Regions from separate parts of the Reinekea thalattae genome, predicted to be linked through region 3. Evidence: predicted binding sites of a transcription regulator. Region 3 holds the regulator's gene; each other region holds the start of a gene.
The links. The regulator FNR, encoded in region 3, switches genes on or off when oxygen is low (the NO sensors DNR and NnrR bind a similar motif). The targets are predictions, from matches to a motif close to TTGATNTANATCAA.
Positions count from the first base shown of each region.

Region 1: the regulator FNR is predicted to act here: its motif matches at 1,667-1,680, upstream of pflB (formate C-acetyltransferase).
Region 2: the regulator FNR is predicted to act here: its motif matches at 1,862-1,875, upstream of ubiU (ubiquinone anaerobic biosynthesis protein UbiU).

Region 1 covers NZ_VKAD01000002.1:302,635-305,778, reverse strand. The annotation lists gene hisF (imidazole glycerol phosphate synthase subunit HisF) at 1-8, shown strand, start outside; gene pfkA (6-phosphofructokinase) at 353-1,315, shown strand; gene pflB (formate C-acetyltransferase) at 1,947-3,144, shown strand, end outside.
Region 2 covers NZ_VKAD01000003.1:159,663-162,806, forward strand. The annotation lists gene FME95_RS12975 (U32 family peptidase) at 1-756, opposite strand, end outside; gene ubiU (ubiquinone anaerobic biosynthesis protein UbiU) at 814-1,809, opposite strand; gene ubiT (ubiquinone anaerobic biosynthesis accessory factor UbiT) at 1,961-2,539, shown strand; gene FME95_RS12990 (peptidylprolyl isomerase) at 2,536-2,817, opposite strand; gene waaA (lipid IV(A) 3-deoxy-D-manno-octulosonic acid transferase) at 2,838-3,144, opposite strand, start outside.
Region 3 covers NZ_VKAD01000001.1:1,233,900-1,237,043, forward strand. The annotation lists gene FME95_RS05680 (gamma-glutamylcyclotransferase family protein) at 1-44, shown strand, start outside; gene ttcA (tRNA 2-thiocytidine(32) synthetase TtcA) at 191-1,081, shown strand; gene fnr (fumarate/nitrate reduction transcriptional regulator Fnr) at 1,164-1,901, shown strand; gene nudC (NAD(+) diphosphatase) at 2,003-2,821, opposite strand; gene ylqF (ribosome biogenesis GTPase YlqF) at 2,873-3,144, opposite strand, start outside.

The DNA of each region.
Region 1 (3,144 bases), on a different contig from region 3:
GCCTTTAAACGGGCGATTCTTTAAGCATGGCAGGTTTAAGCGAGACACATTAAAACAAGCTATAGTCATCGTTCTGACATGCTAAACCGCTATCAATAGCTGCTCGTCAGCGCCAAATCGGCGCTGGCAGACACAGGATGATGTAAACCCTAAGCATCGACTACCAATCGCATGAACAAGCCACTAGAATCAAAGCGATAAATGAAAGCAACTTTTATAACAACAGAAACCATAACGACAGTATCTATAACGACAATAACAACTCAGCAGGCCGACTCCTTTTTTAGAGCCTCGCGCTTGCCAGTTCGCAGCTAAACTACGACTAATAATTTTAACATGAGGCAGTTTAACTATGATTCAACGAATAGGCGTACTAACCAGCGGTGGTGATGCCCCCGGAATGAACGCAGCTGTGCGCGCGGTTGTGCGTACCGCGCTTTCAAAAAACATTGAAGTGTATGGCGTATACGACGGCTATCGAGGCCTGTATCAAAATAAAATTGAGCAGCTCAAACGCCATGACGTCTCCGACATGATTAACCGTGGCGGCACCTTTTTAGGCTCAGCTCGATTCCCAGAATTTAAAGAAGTTGAAACCCGCGAAAAAGCGATCGAAAATTTAAAGCAGCATGATATTCAGGCACTGGTTGTGATCGGCGGTGACGGCTCTTACATGGGCGCAAAAAAGCTCACCGAAATGGGCTATCCCTGCATTGGCTTGCCCGGCACAATTGATAACGACATCGCTGGTACCGACTACACTATTGGTTTTCATACTGCATTAAACACTGTGCTGGATGCCATCGATCGACTTAGAGATACCTGCTCTTCTCACAACCGCATTTCTATTGTTGAAATCATGGGGCGTCACTGTGGTGACCTAACCATGATGGCTGCCATTGGTGGCGGTGCAGAATTCACCGTTATCCCTGAAAAAGAATTCAATCAGGCCGAGCTGGTTGACTCTATTTGCAAAGATGTAAAATCTGGTAAAAAGCATGCCATTATCGCCATTACCGAACACACCACCGATGTTAATAAGCTCGCTAACGAGATTGAAGCGGCGACAGGGCTTTCGACTCGAGCAACCATTTTAGGCCATACCCAGCGAGGTGGCGCGCCAGTCGCGTTTGATCGCATTATGGCCAGCCAAATGGGGGCCTATGCTGTAGAGCTCCTGATCAAAGGCGAAGGCGGCCGCTGCGTTGGTATTCAGAGTAATACATTGGTGCACCACGACATTATCGACGCCATTGAAAACATGCCGAGGCCGTTTAAGCAGGACATTTACGACCTGACAAAAACTTTAGCCTAAGCCTATATAACAACCGAGAAAGCTAAAGCATACCCTCGTGTATAGCCGGCAATTTCATAGGAGCTTTAACAGCTCCTTTTTTGCTTAAAACGAAGGTCAAACCGCACCGAATGCAAGCGAAAATTCGCTGCCTTTTTAAGTTCGCCACAGCGCTATTTTCTGTTAAAAAAAACGCCGAAATTCGATCGAGAAAACAGCCTTAGCGGCGCTAAAATTGATACATGTCAACTTTAGTAATAAGGCCTAGTTGATAATAACCTCAATGAATTTGCAGAGCGTGTTGAACTCACTTGGCTATGCAACTAACAAGATTTTAAGCGGTATCTAAGACCTGTTAGTTCGTTTGTATCGTTGATACAAATCAACCAGCCAAATGCAAATTAAGGTAGTCTGGTATCACTCTCTCCGGTAAGGGTTAATTCTTAACCTCCGGTTTTCGGGGAATGCGATACTGGGTTGTGTTGGCCTAATTTGGTTTATCTGGAATCTCCAGTCTCGATAAATCATCGCAACCCCCGACTCTTTTTATGCCTTCAACCGCTCACACTATTAATTTTTTAAACAGGTTAATACGTTAACTGTTTCAGAATTTTAACTTTTTAATTTTTAGTAACTTAGCGGAGAACACCCTATGACCGATACAAATCAAGCTTGGGCTGGTTTTAAAGATGGCGTTTGGAAAGAGTCTGTCGACGTACGCGACTTTATCCAAACTAACTACACTCCTTATGAAGGCGGTGACGACTTCTTAGCTGGTGCGACAGAGCGTACCAAAGAGCTTTGGGCCGATGTCATGAAGCTAGTCAGCATTGAGCAAAAAACTCAAGCACCTGTCGACTTTGACACCGAAGTTCCAAGCACTATCACTTCTCATGCAGCTGGTTACATCAACAAAGACAAAGAAGTTATCGTTGGCTTACAAACTGATGCACCTCTAAAACGCGGCATGATTCCTAACGGCGGTATCCGTATGGTTGAAGCTTCTTGCGAAGCATACGATCGCGAACTCAACCCACAGGTTAAAGAAATTTTCACCAAATACCGTAAAACACACAACGCAGGTGTATTCGATGCTTACACTCCTGATATGTTGAAGTGCCGTAAAGCAGGTATTGTTACAGGCTTGCCGGATGCTTACGGTCGTGGCCGAATCATTGGTGATTATCGTCGTGCTGCTCTTTACGGTACAGACGTCCTTATTGCTGATAAAAAAGCACAAAAAGCCTCTTTGAATAGCGAATTAAGCAGCGAAGAAATTATTCGTTTACGCGAAGAAATTTCAGAGCAAATTAAAGCGCTTGTTGAAATGACAGAAATGGCTGCCAGCTACGGTTTCGATATTTCTAAGCCTGCTGTCGATGCAAAAGAAGCAATTCAGTGGACTTACTTTGCCTACCTTGCTGCAGTAAAAAGCCAAAACGGCGCTGCAATGAGCTTTGGTCGTGTTTCTACCTTCTTAGATATCTACATTGAGCGTGATATTGCAGCAGGTAAAATTAACGAAGTCGATGCACAAGAAATGATCGACGACCTAGTGATTAAACTTCGTATGGTTCGTTTCTTACGTACTCCAGATTACGACCAACTATTCTCTGGCGACCCAACGTGGGTAACTGAGTCTATCGGTGGTATGAGCGAAGATGGCCGTACGCTAGTAACAAAAAGCAGCTTCCGTATGCTAAACACGCTTTATACTTTGGATGCGGCACCTGAGCCTAACCTTACCGTTCTTTGGTCAGAAAAAATGCCTAAAGGCTTTAAAGATTTTTGCTCTAAAGTCTCTATTGACACCAGCTCTATCCAATATGAAAACGATGACCTCATGATTG
Region 2 (3,144 bases), on a different contig from region 3:
CATATCGATTTGGCTGGGCGATATGCGAATCGAATCAACGCCCATTTCATCTAGGGTCGTAACCTGATCGAGCAAATCAAGGATTAAACCCGACTGAGTTTGAATGCCGTTTAGATTAAATAGGCGCTGTTGTTCACGGTTATCAACCGCAATGCCAGTAGGGTAGTCGATACAGATTTTTTTGCAGGCATCCTTTTCTCGCTCGTGTGCTCGTGCTGTAAAACAACGAGCAGACAACGCCAACGGTAAATAGCCGTGCACCATCACTTCGGTGCGCAGCGGCAGTTGGTGTTGATTAATCTCAGTTAATAATCGTTGTAGCGGTTGCTGCCCCAGCTCGACCGGCAAAGTCCAATGGCTCATGCCATCGGCCTGTAATTGCTTGAGGCTTTCAATGTTATAGAGGTTTAAATAGGGCCCGCCAATAAAGGTTTTTTGTTGCTGAAAGCAATATTCTGCCGCCGCCAGATCGTTAGCTTCTATTAAATAGTCGCTGTCTTTGCACAGGCTTTTAATGGCTTTCAGTTCTGACTCTGCCTCTACCAATGCCAATGTGCTCATGACGACTTCCTTGCCTGCGTCGCTGAGCTGCTCAGCTAGGTTTAGCCAGTCTTCATTACGTAGTTCTCGGCGTTTAGAGCAGATGGTTTCGCCCAGACAAATTCGATCCACAGGCCATTCTGCTGCCTGCTTATAAAACTGGAAAACGGTTTCTTTCGGCCAGTAAAAAGGAATGGGTGCCAGAGTAATTTGCATACATAAGTCCAGATCAATAGAGGGTGTTATCGCAATGGCTTGATAAAGCTGAGCGGTTTATTGCCAGTTTCGTTCATAAGCGCCAAGGGTGATTTGCGAGCCTTCGGAGACGGCCAATAATTGTTGCTGCCATTGGCTGTCGACCTTAAAGCTTTCTTGGTGGCTGAGGTAATGGTCAATCGCCTGTCGCCAAACACGAACCACTTGCGCGACGTAAGCCGGACTGCGCTGACGGCCTTCAATTTTTAATGCCTTAATGCCAGAGGCATGTAGCCGAGGCAAAATATCCAAAGTATTAAGGCTGGTCGGTTCTTCTAGCACGTGGAATTGCTTGCCCAGTGCCTGAAATCGACCCTTGCAGAGTGTTGGGTAGCCTGCGGTTTCTGCTTCACTGTATTGGTCGATCAGTACATCGTTTAGCCGCGCTTTGAGCGTTGTGCCATCATTTTGCCAAGCAACGTATTTGGCTGGAGAGCAAGCGCCGACCGTATTCGGCGATTCGCCGGTCAGGTATGAACTTAAGTAGCAACGGCCTTCGGCCATCACGCAGAGGCTGCCAAAGGCAAACACTTCCAACTCAACAGGGCTGCTTTTGGCTAACGCTTCCACTTGCGGTAATGAAAGTACGCGCGGCAACACAGCGCGTTGAATATTAAAATGTCGCTGATAAAACGCCAGTGCCGCAGCGTTGGTGGCAGAAGCTTGCACCGAAAGATGTAATGTTTGCTCTGGGTGTCGCGTGCTTAGATAACCAAGTACAGCAGGATCGGCTGCGATAATCGCGTCGGCGCCCAGCTCAACGGCAGAGTCTGCCGCCTGTTGCCATTTGCTCCAGTGTTCGTCGTTGGCGTAAGTGTTGATCGCGACAAAGAGTTTTACACCCTTGTCTCGCGCCAATTGAAGCGCCTTTTGCGCCGCCTTGTCGTTAAAGTTTAAGCCAGAAAAATGCCGAGCGTTGGTTTCATCTTTGAACCCTAAATACACCGCATCGGCACCGTTTTCTACCGCGGCTTTAAAGGCATTGAGACTACCGGCGGGACAGACAAGCTCCATACTGTTGGCTCCAAAAAAACAGCAGAGTGTAGTCCGCTTGGTTGGCCGTGCATTGATGAATATCAATGTCGCTCGGGGCCAGAGCCCGTAGTGTCGCGTTTTTATCGCTATTATTTATTGTAATTATTTATTGAAATTAAGAGTCTACCGAATGATCTTGAACCGAATACCTTCGCCGAAACAATGCTTAGACAACGCAAAAGATGCATTAGCACCCAGCGTGCATCGTCTAGCAATACAGACTAAACCACTCGAAAAAAGCCTACTCGCCAGCAGCTGGCTGTTTGCCAAATTACCGCAACCATTGCAGGCTAAGTTGTTGGCTCGGCTACTGAACCAAGCATTGGCGGAGCAAATCGATAACGGCGAACTCGACTTTTTAGCCCAGCGTTGTTGCGCCATTGAATTAAAAGACGAATCAAAAGACAACCAACAGCGTTGGCACATTGGCTTTGCTGAACAGGCTTTAATTGTAGATGCCAGCTTGCAACCCGATGTCACCATCAGTGCAACAGCCGCCGCTTTTTTGAGTTTGGTCAGCCAAAGCGTTGACCCTGACACGCTGTTTTTTCAGCGCCAGCTAGCCATCGAAGGCGATGTTGAAATGGGTTTAACCATTAAGAATTTGCTCGATGCACTCGATGAAGATGAGTTGCCAAAAGCTTGGCAAGCGATGATCAAGCAGTTACGTCGGCTGGTGGCGTTTGAGTCCGCTGTGGGTATTGGTTAGTTACGAAAAATGGTCTGGATAATATGAAAACCGAATTTGGTTTTTACTGGGCCGTGAATATCGAGCACCTTCTTTTTAAAGACTACATCGTCGAATGCTTTCACCATATCGCCACGGCGAAACTCGCCAAGGTCGCCGCCCTTTTTAGCTGAAGGGCAGGTGGAATACTGCTTAGCCAGTTTGCCAAAATCTTGGCCTTTGTTGAGTTTGGCTAAAATCTCTTCAGCTTGCTCTTTGCTTTTAACCAGAATGTGTCGGGCGCAGGCGGTGTTTGCCATGAAGCTTGAGTCCTTGTTATTTAGATCGGAAAGTTGTCATCGCTTTTTTGTTCAACACGGCGAAAGCGAATGGTGTTGGCCGGTGCCGAAGGCGAAATATCGGCAAGCGTTTCAATCCAGCTGATCAGGCGTTTTAATGCGCCCTGTTGTTTTTGATGGAACAAATAGGCGCGTTGGCCGTAGGTGTCGCGTAGGTCTTTCGATTGCAGCAAGCCAGTGAGTCGGCTCAGTAAATCTTCGTTGCCGTGTGTGATGATCACCGCCTGTTCACTGTGCATGGCTTCAACAATCGATTGGAAGTTGACGTAGTGCTCGCCCATTAACACC
Region 3 (3,144 bases):
TGCCAGCAGGCGTCAGCGATGACTATCAGGGCAAGCCGCTGTAATTCGGCTAGGCAAGTAAAATCCGTTTACTGAACAGGGTAAGCATGTTAAAAAGCGGCCCCTATATAAGGTATAGAGCAAGCGCTATCGCTTTTTACTGAACTGACTTTCATTAACTGAACTGGCTTTGATTATCCAAACTAACTTCATGACCGAATTTAATACCGCTAAAGACAAATTGGAATACAACAAACTGCATAAGCGGTTAAGACGCGAAACAGGCCGAGCCATTGCCGATTTTAATATGATCGAGCAAGGCGATAAGGTCATGGTTTGCCTATCTGGCGGTAAAGACTCGTTCACCATGCTCGACATCCTGTTGAATTTGCAAAAGAGCGCTCCTGTAGACTTTGAATTGGTCGCGGTGAACCTAGATCAAAAGCAACCCGGCTTTCCTGAGCATATTTTGCCTGAGTATTTGAAGTCAGTTGGCGTGCCTTTCCATATTTTAGAGCGCGACACCTACAGTATCGTGCAAGAAACAGTGCCTGAAGGTAAAACTACCTGTGGTATCTGTTCGCGACTACGGCGCAGTACAATCTACGCGTTTGCAGACCAAATAGGCGCAAATAAAGTCGCTCTGGGGCATCATCGTGACGACATTATTGAAACACTGTTTTTGAATATGTTTCATGGCGGTAAGCTCAAGGCGATGCCGCCTAAGCTACTCAGCGACAGCGGTACGAATGTGCTGATACGTCCTTTGGCTTATTGCAAAGAAAGCGATATCGAGCGCTACGCGCAGATTCGTGACTTCCCGATTATTCCGTGTAACCTTTGCGGCTCGCAAGAAAACCTGCAACGACAAAATATCAAAGCCATGTGCCGTGATTGGGACAAGCAATTTCCAGGTAGAATTGATAACATCTTCCGTTCGATGGCCAATATATCGCCTTCGCAATTGGCCGACCAAGAGCTGTATAATTTTAAATCCCTCACCGCCAGCAACATCCCTCTGGCACCTCAATCGACGGATAGCCCCTACGCTCCGATGAGTACAACCAAGGTCAATACTTGGGAACCAAACATCAGCGAGTAAAAATGATAATATAAGTGAGATACATCAATAGATATCTTGTAGTATGATTGATAGATATCAAGACTTAAATTGGAGTCGTTATATGGCACTGTCAACCGCCTGCAAGAACTGTAGCCTGCACCCTTTATGCCTACCGCTGTCTTTGACCGCTGATGATATGGACCTATTGGATGCCATTATCAAACGGGGCCGGCCGATGCAAAAGGGTGAGCATCTGTTTTATCAGGGTGATGAGTTTAAGTCGATCTTCGCAGTCCGTACCGGTACGATTAAAACTTACACATTGACCAACGACGGCGAAGAACAGATCACGGGCTTCCATTTAGCCAGCGAACTGGTTGGACTCGAAAGCTTCGACATGGTGACCTATCCAGCCTCTGCAAAGGTATTAGAAACAACTAACGTCTGTGAAATTCCTGTTGATCGATTAGATGACCTTGCAGGCAAAATGCCCGAACTGCGCCGCCAACTCATGCGCCTGATGGGTAAAGAGCTGCGCGAAGAACAGCAAATGATGCTGTTGCTGAGCAAAAAAAGCGCAGAAGAGCGTATTGCGTCATTCTTAATCAATCTAGCGGCTCGCTTTAAGCATCGCGGTTTTTCAGGCACCTCGTTCCGCCTTACGATGTCGCGTGCTGACATTGCCAACTATTTAGGCTTGGCAGTCGAAACCGTTAGCCGAGTCTTCACTCGCTTTCAGAAGCAGGGCTTACTGGAGCACACTGGCAGCGCTAAAGACATCGTCATTAGTGACTTTGAAGGACTGACGGCTATTGCATCACTCGCCGAATGCGAACGCGTTGAACTGGGCATCGACTAGCCTTAAATACACATAAGGCAGTACTCTGCACGTCCCTCTCATATAACAAAAAGCCGCACTGTTCAGACGCTGCGGCTTTTTAGTTTTAGATCATTAAGCGTTTATCGACCCGCTTGACGTTCAAGCTGATATTGCCGAATCAGCCAACCTGCAATGGTGGTGGTTGGTGGGTACTTCGGTAGAGAGTGAATATTGAACCAAGCTGCATCAACGATCTCCTGTACCTCTGGCACGATCTGGCCGGACGCATATTCGGCGGTATAACCCAACATCAACTGATTCGGAAACGGCCAAGCCTGGCTATTTTGATAACGAATCTGAGCAACTTCAACGCCCAACTCCTCTCGCACTTCACGAATCACCGCCTGCTCTGCAGATTCTCCAGCCTCAATAAAGCCAGCAACAGCGCCATACATACCGGCTCCTCGATGACGCCGGCCTTGCGCCAACAAAACCTCATCACCACGCGTAATCAGTACGATAACGCAAGGCGAAATACGCGGATAAAAACGAACACCACAGGGCTCGCAACTGGTCGCTGGTTCACCCACGATACGCTGGGTAGCTTGGCCACACTGACCGCAAAACCGATGTTGATTAGCCCAATCCAATAAGCTTCTGGCTCTCGCACACAGTGAAAAGGCCGTCTCACTGATGACGGCAATGTCTCGTAAGGTGGCAAGCTGCCCATCAAGCTGCCCTTGAGTTAAGCTTGCTGTGAAATAACCCTTTCCATCCAACAGCGCGACAAACTCAATAGCATCAAGCTCAACATCAACCAATTGAGAGTAACGCCAAGCAATATCTTGCCCCGAAACCAGCAACTGAGTGCCCTGCCAAACAATGACTTTACTGTCAGCGCCTAACGCAGGCGCTTGCTTTGGAAAATCGATTTGATGCTGATCTAATTCATAAAGCATGATGAATCACTTACTTATGCTGTGAATGATGTTACTGGCTTAAGGAATCACTTAACCTTCTTCAAGCAGATCTCGATAAAGAACTTCGTTATCGACCTCTTCAAGGCTGATACGACCCAACGCGCCAGAGCGTAGATCCTTTAAGACAATTTCACTGACCTTATGCCAATCAACCTCACGACCTCGAATGCAGGCACGCTGCCGTGCGATCTGTTCCATACAGGCCATTGAGCTATCAGCGAGAGTTTCGATCTTATAACGAGTTTTGAGTGCTTCTGGATAACGCTGGGCGAGATAGTCGACCGCGAACAACGCTATATCTT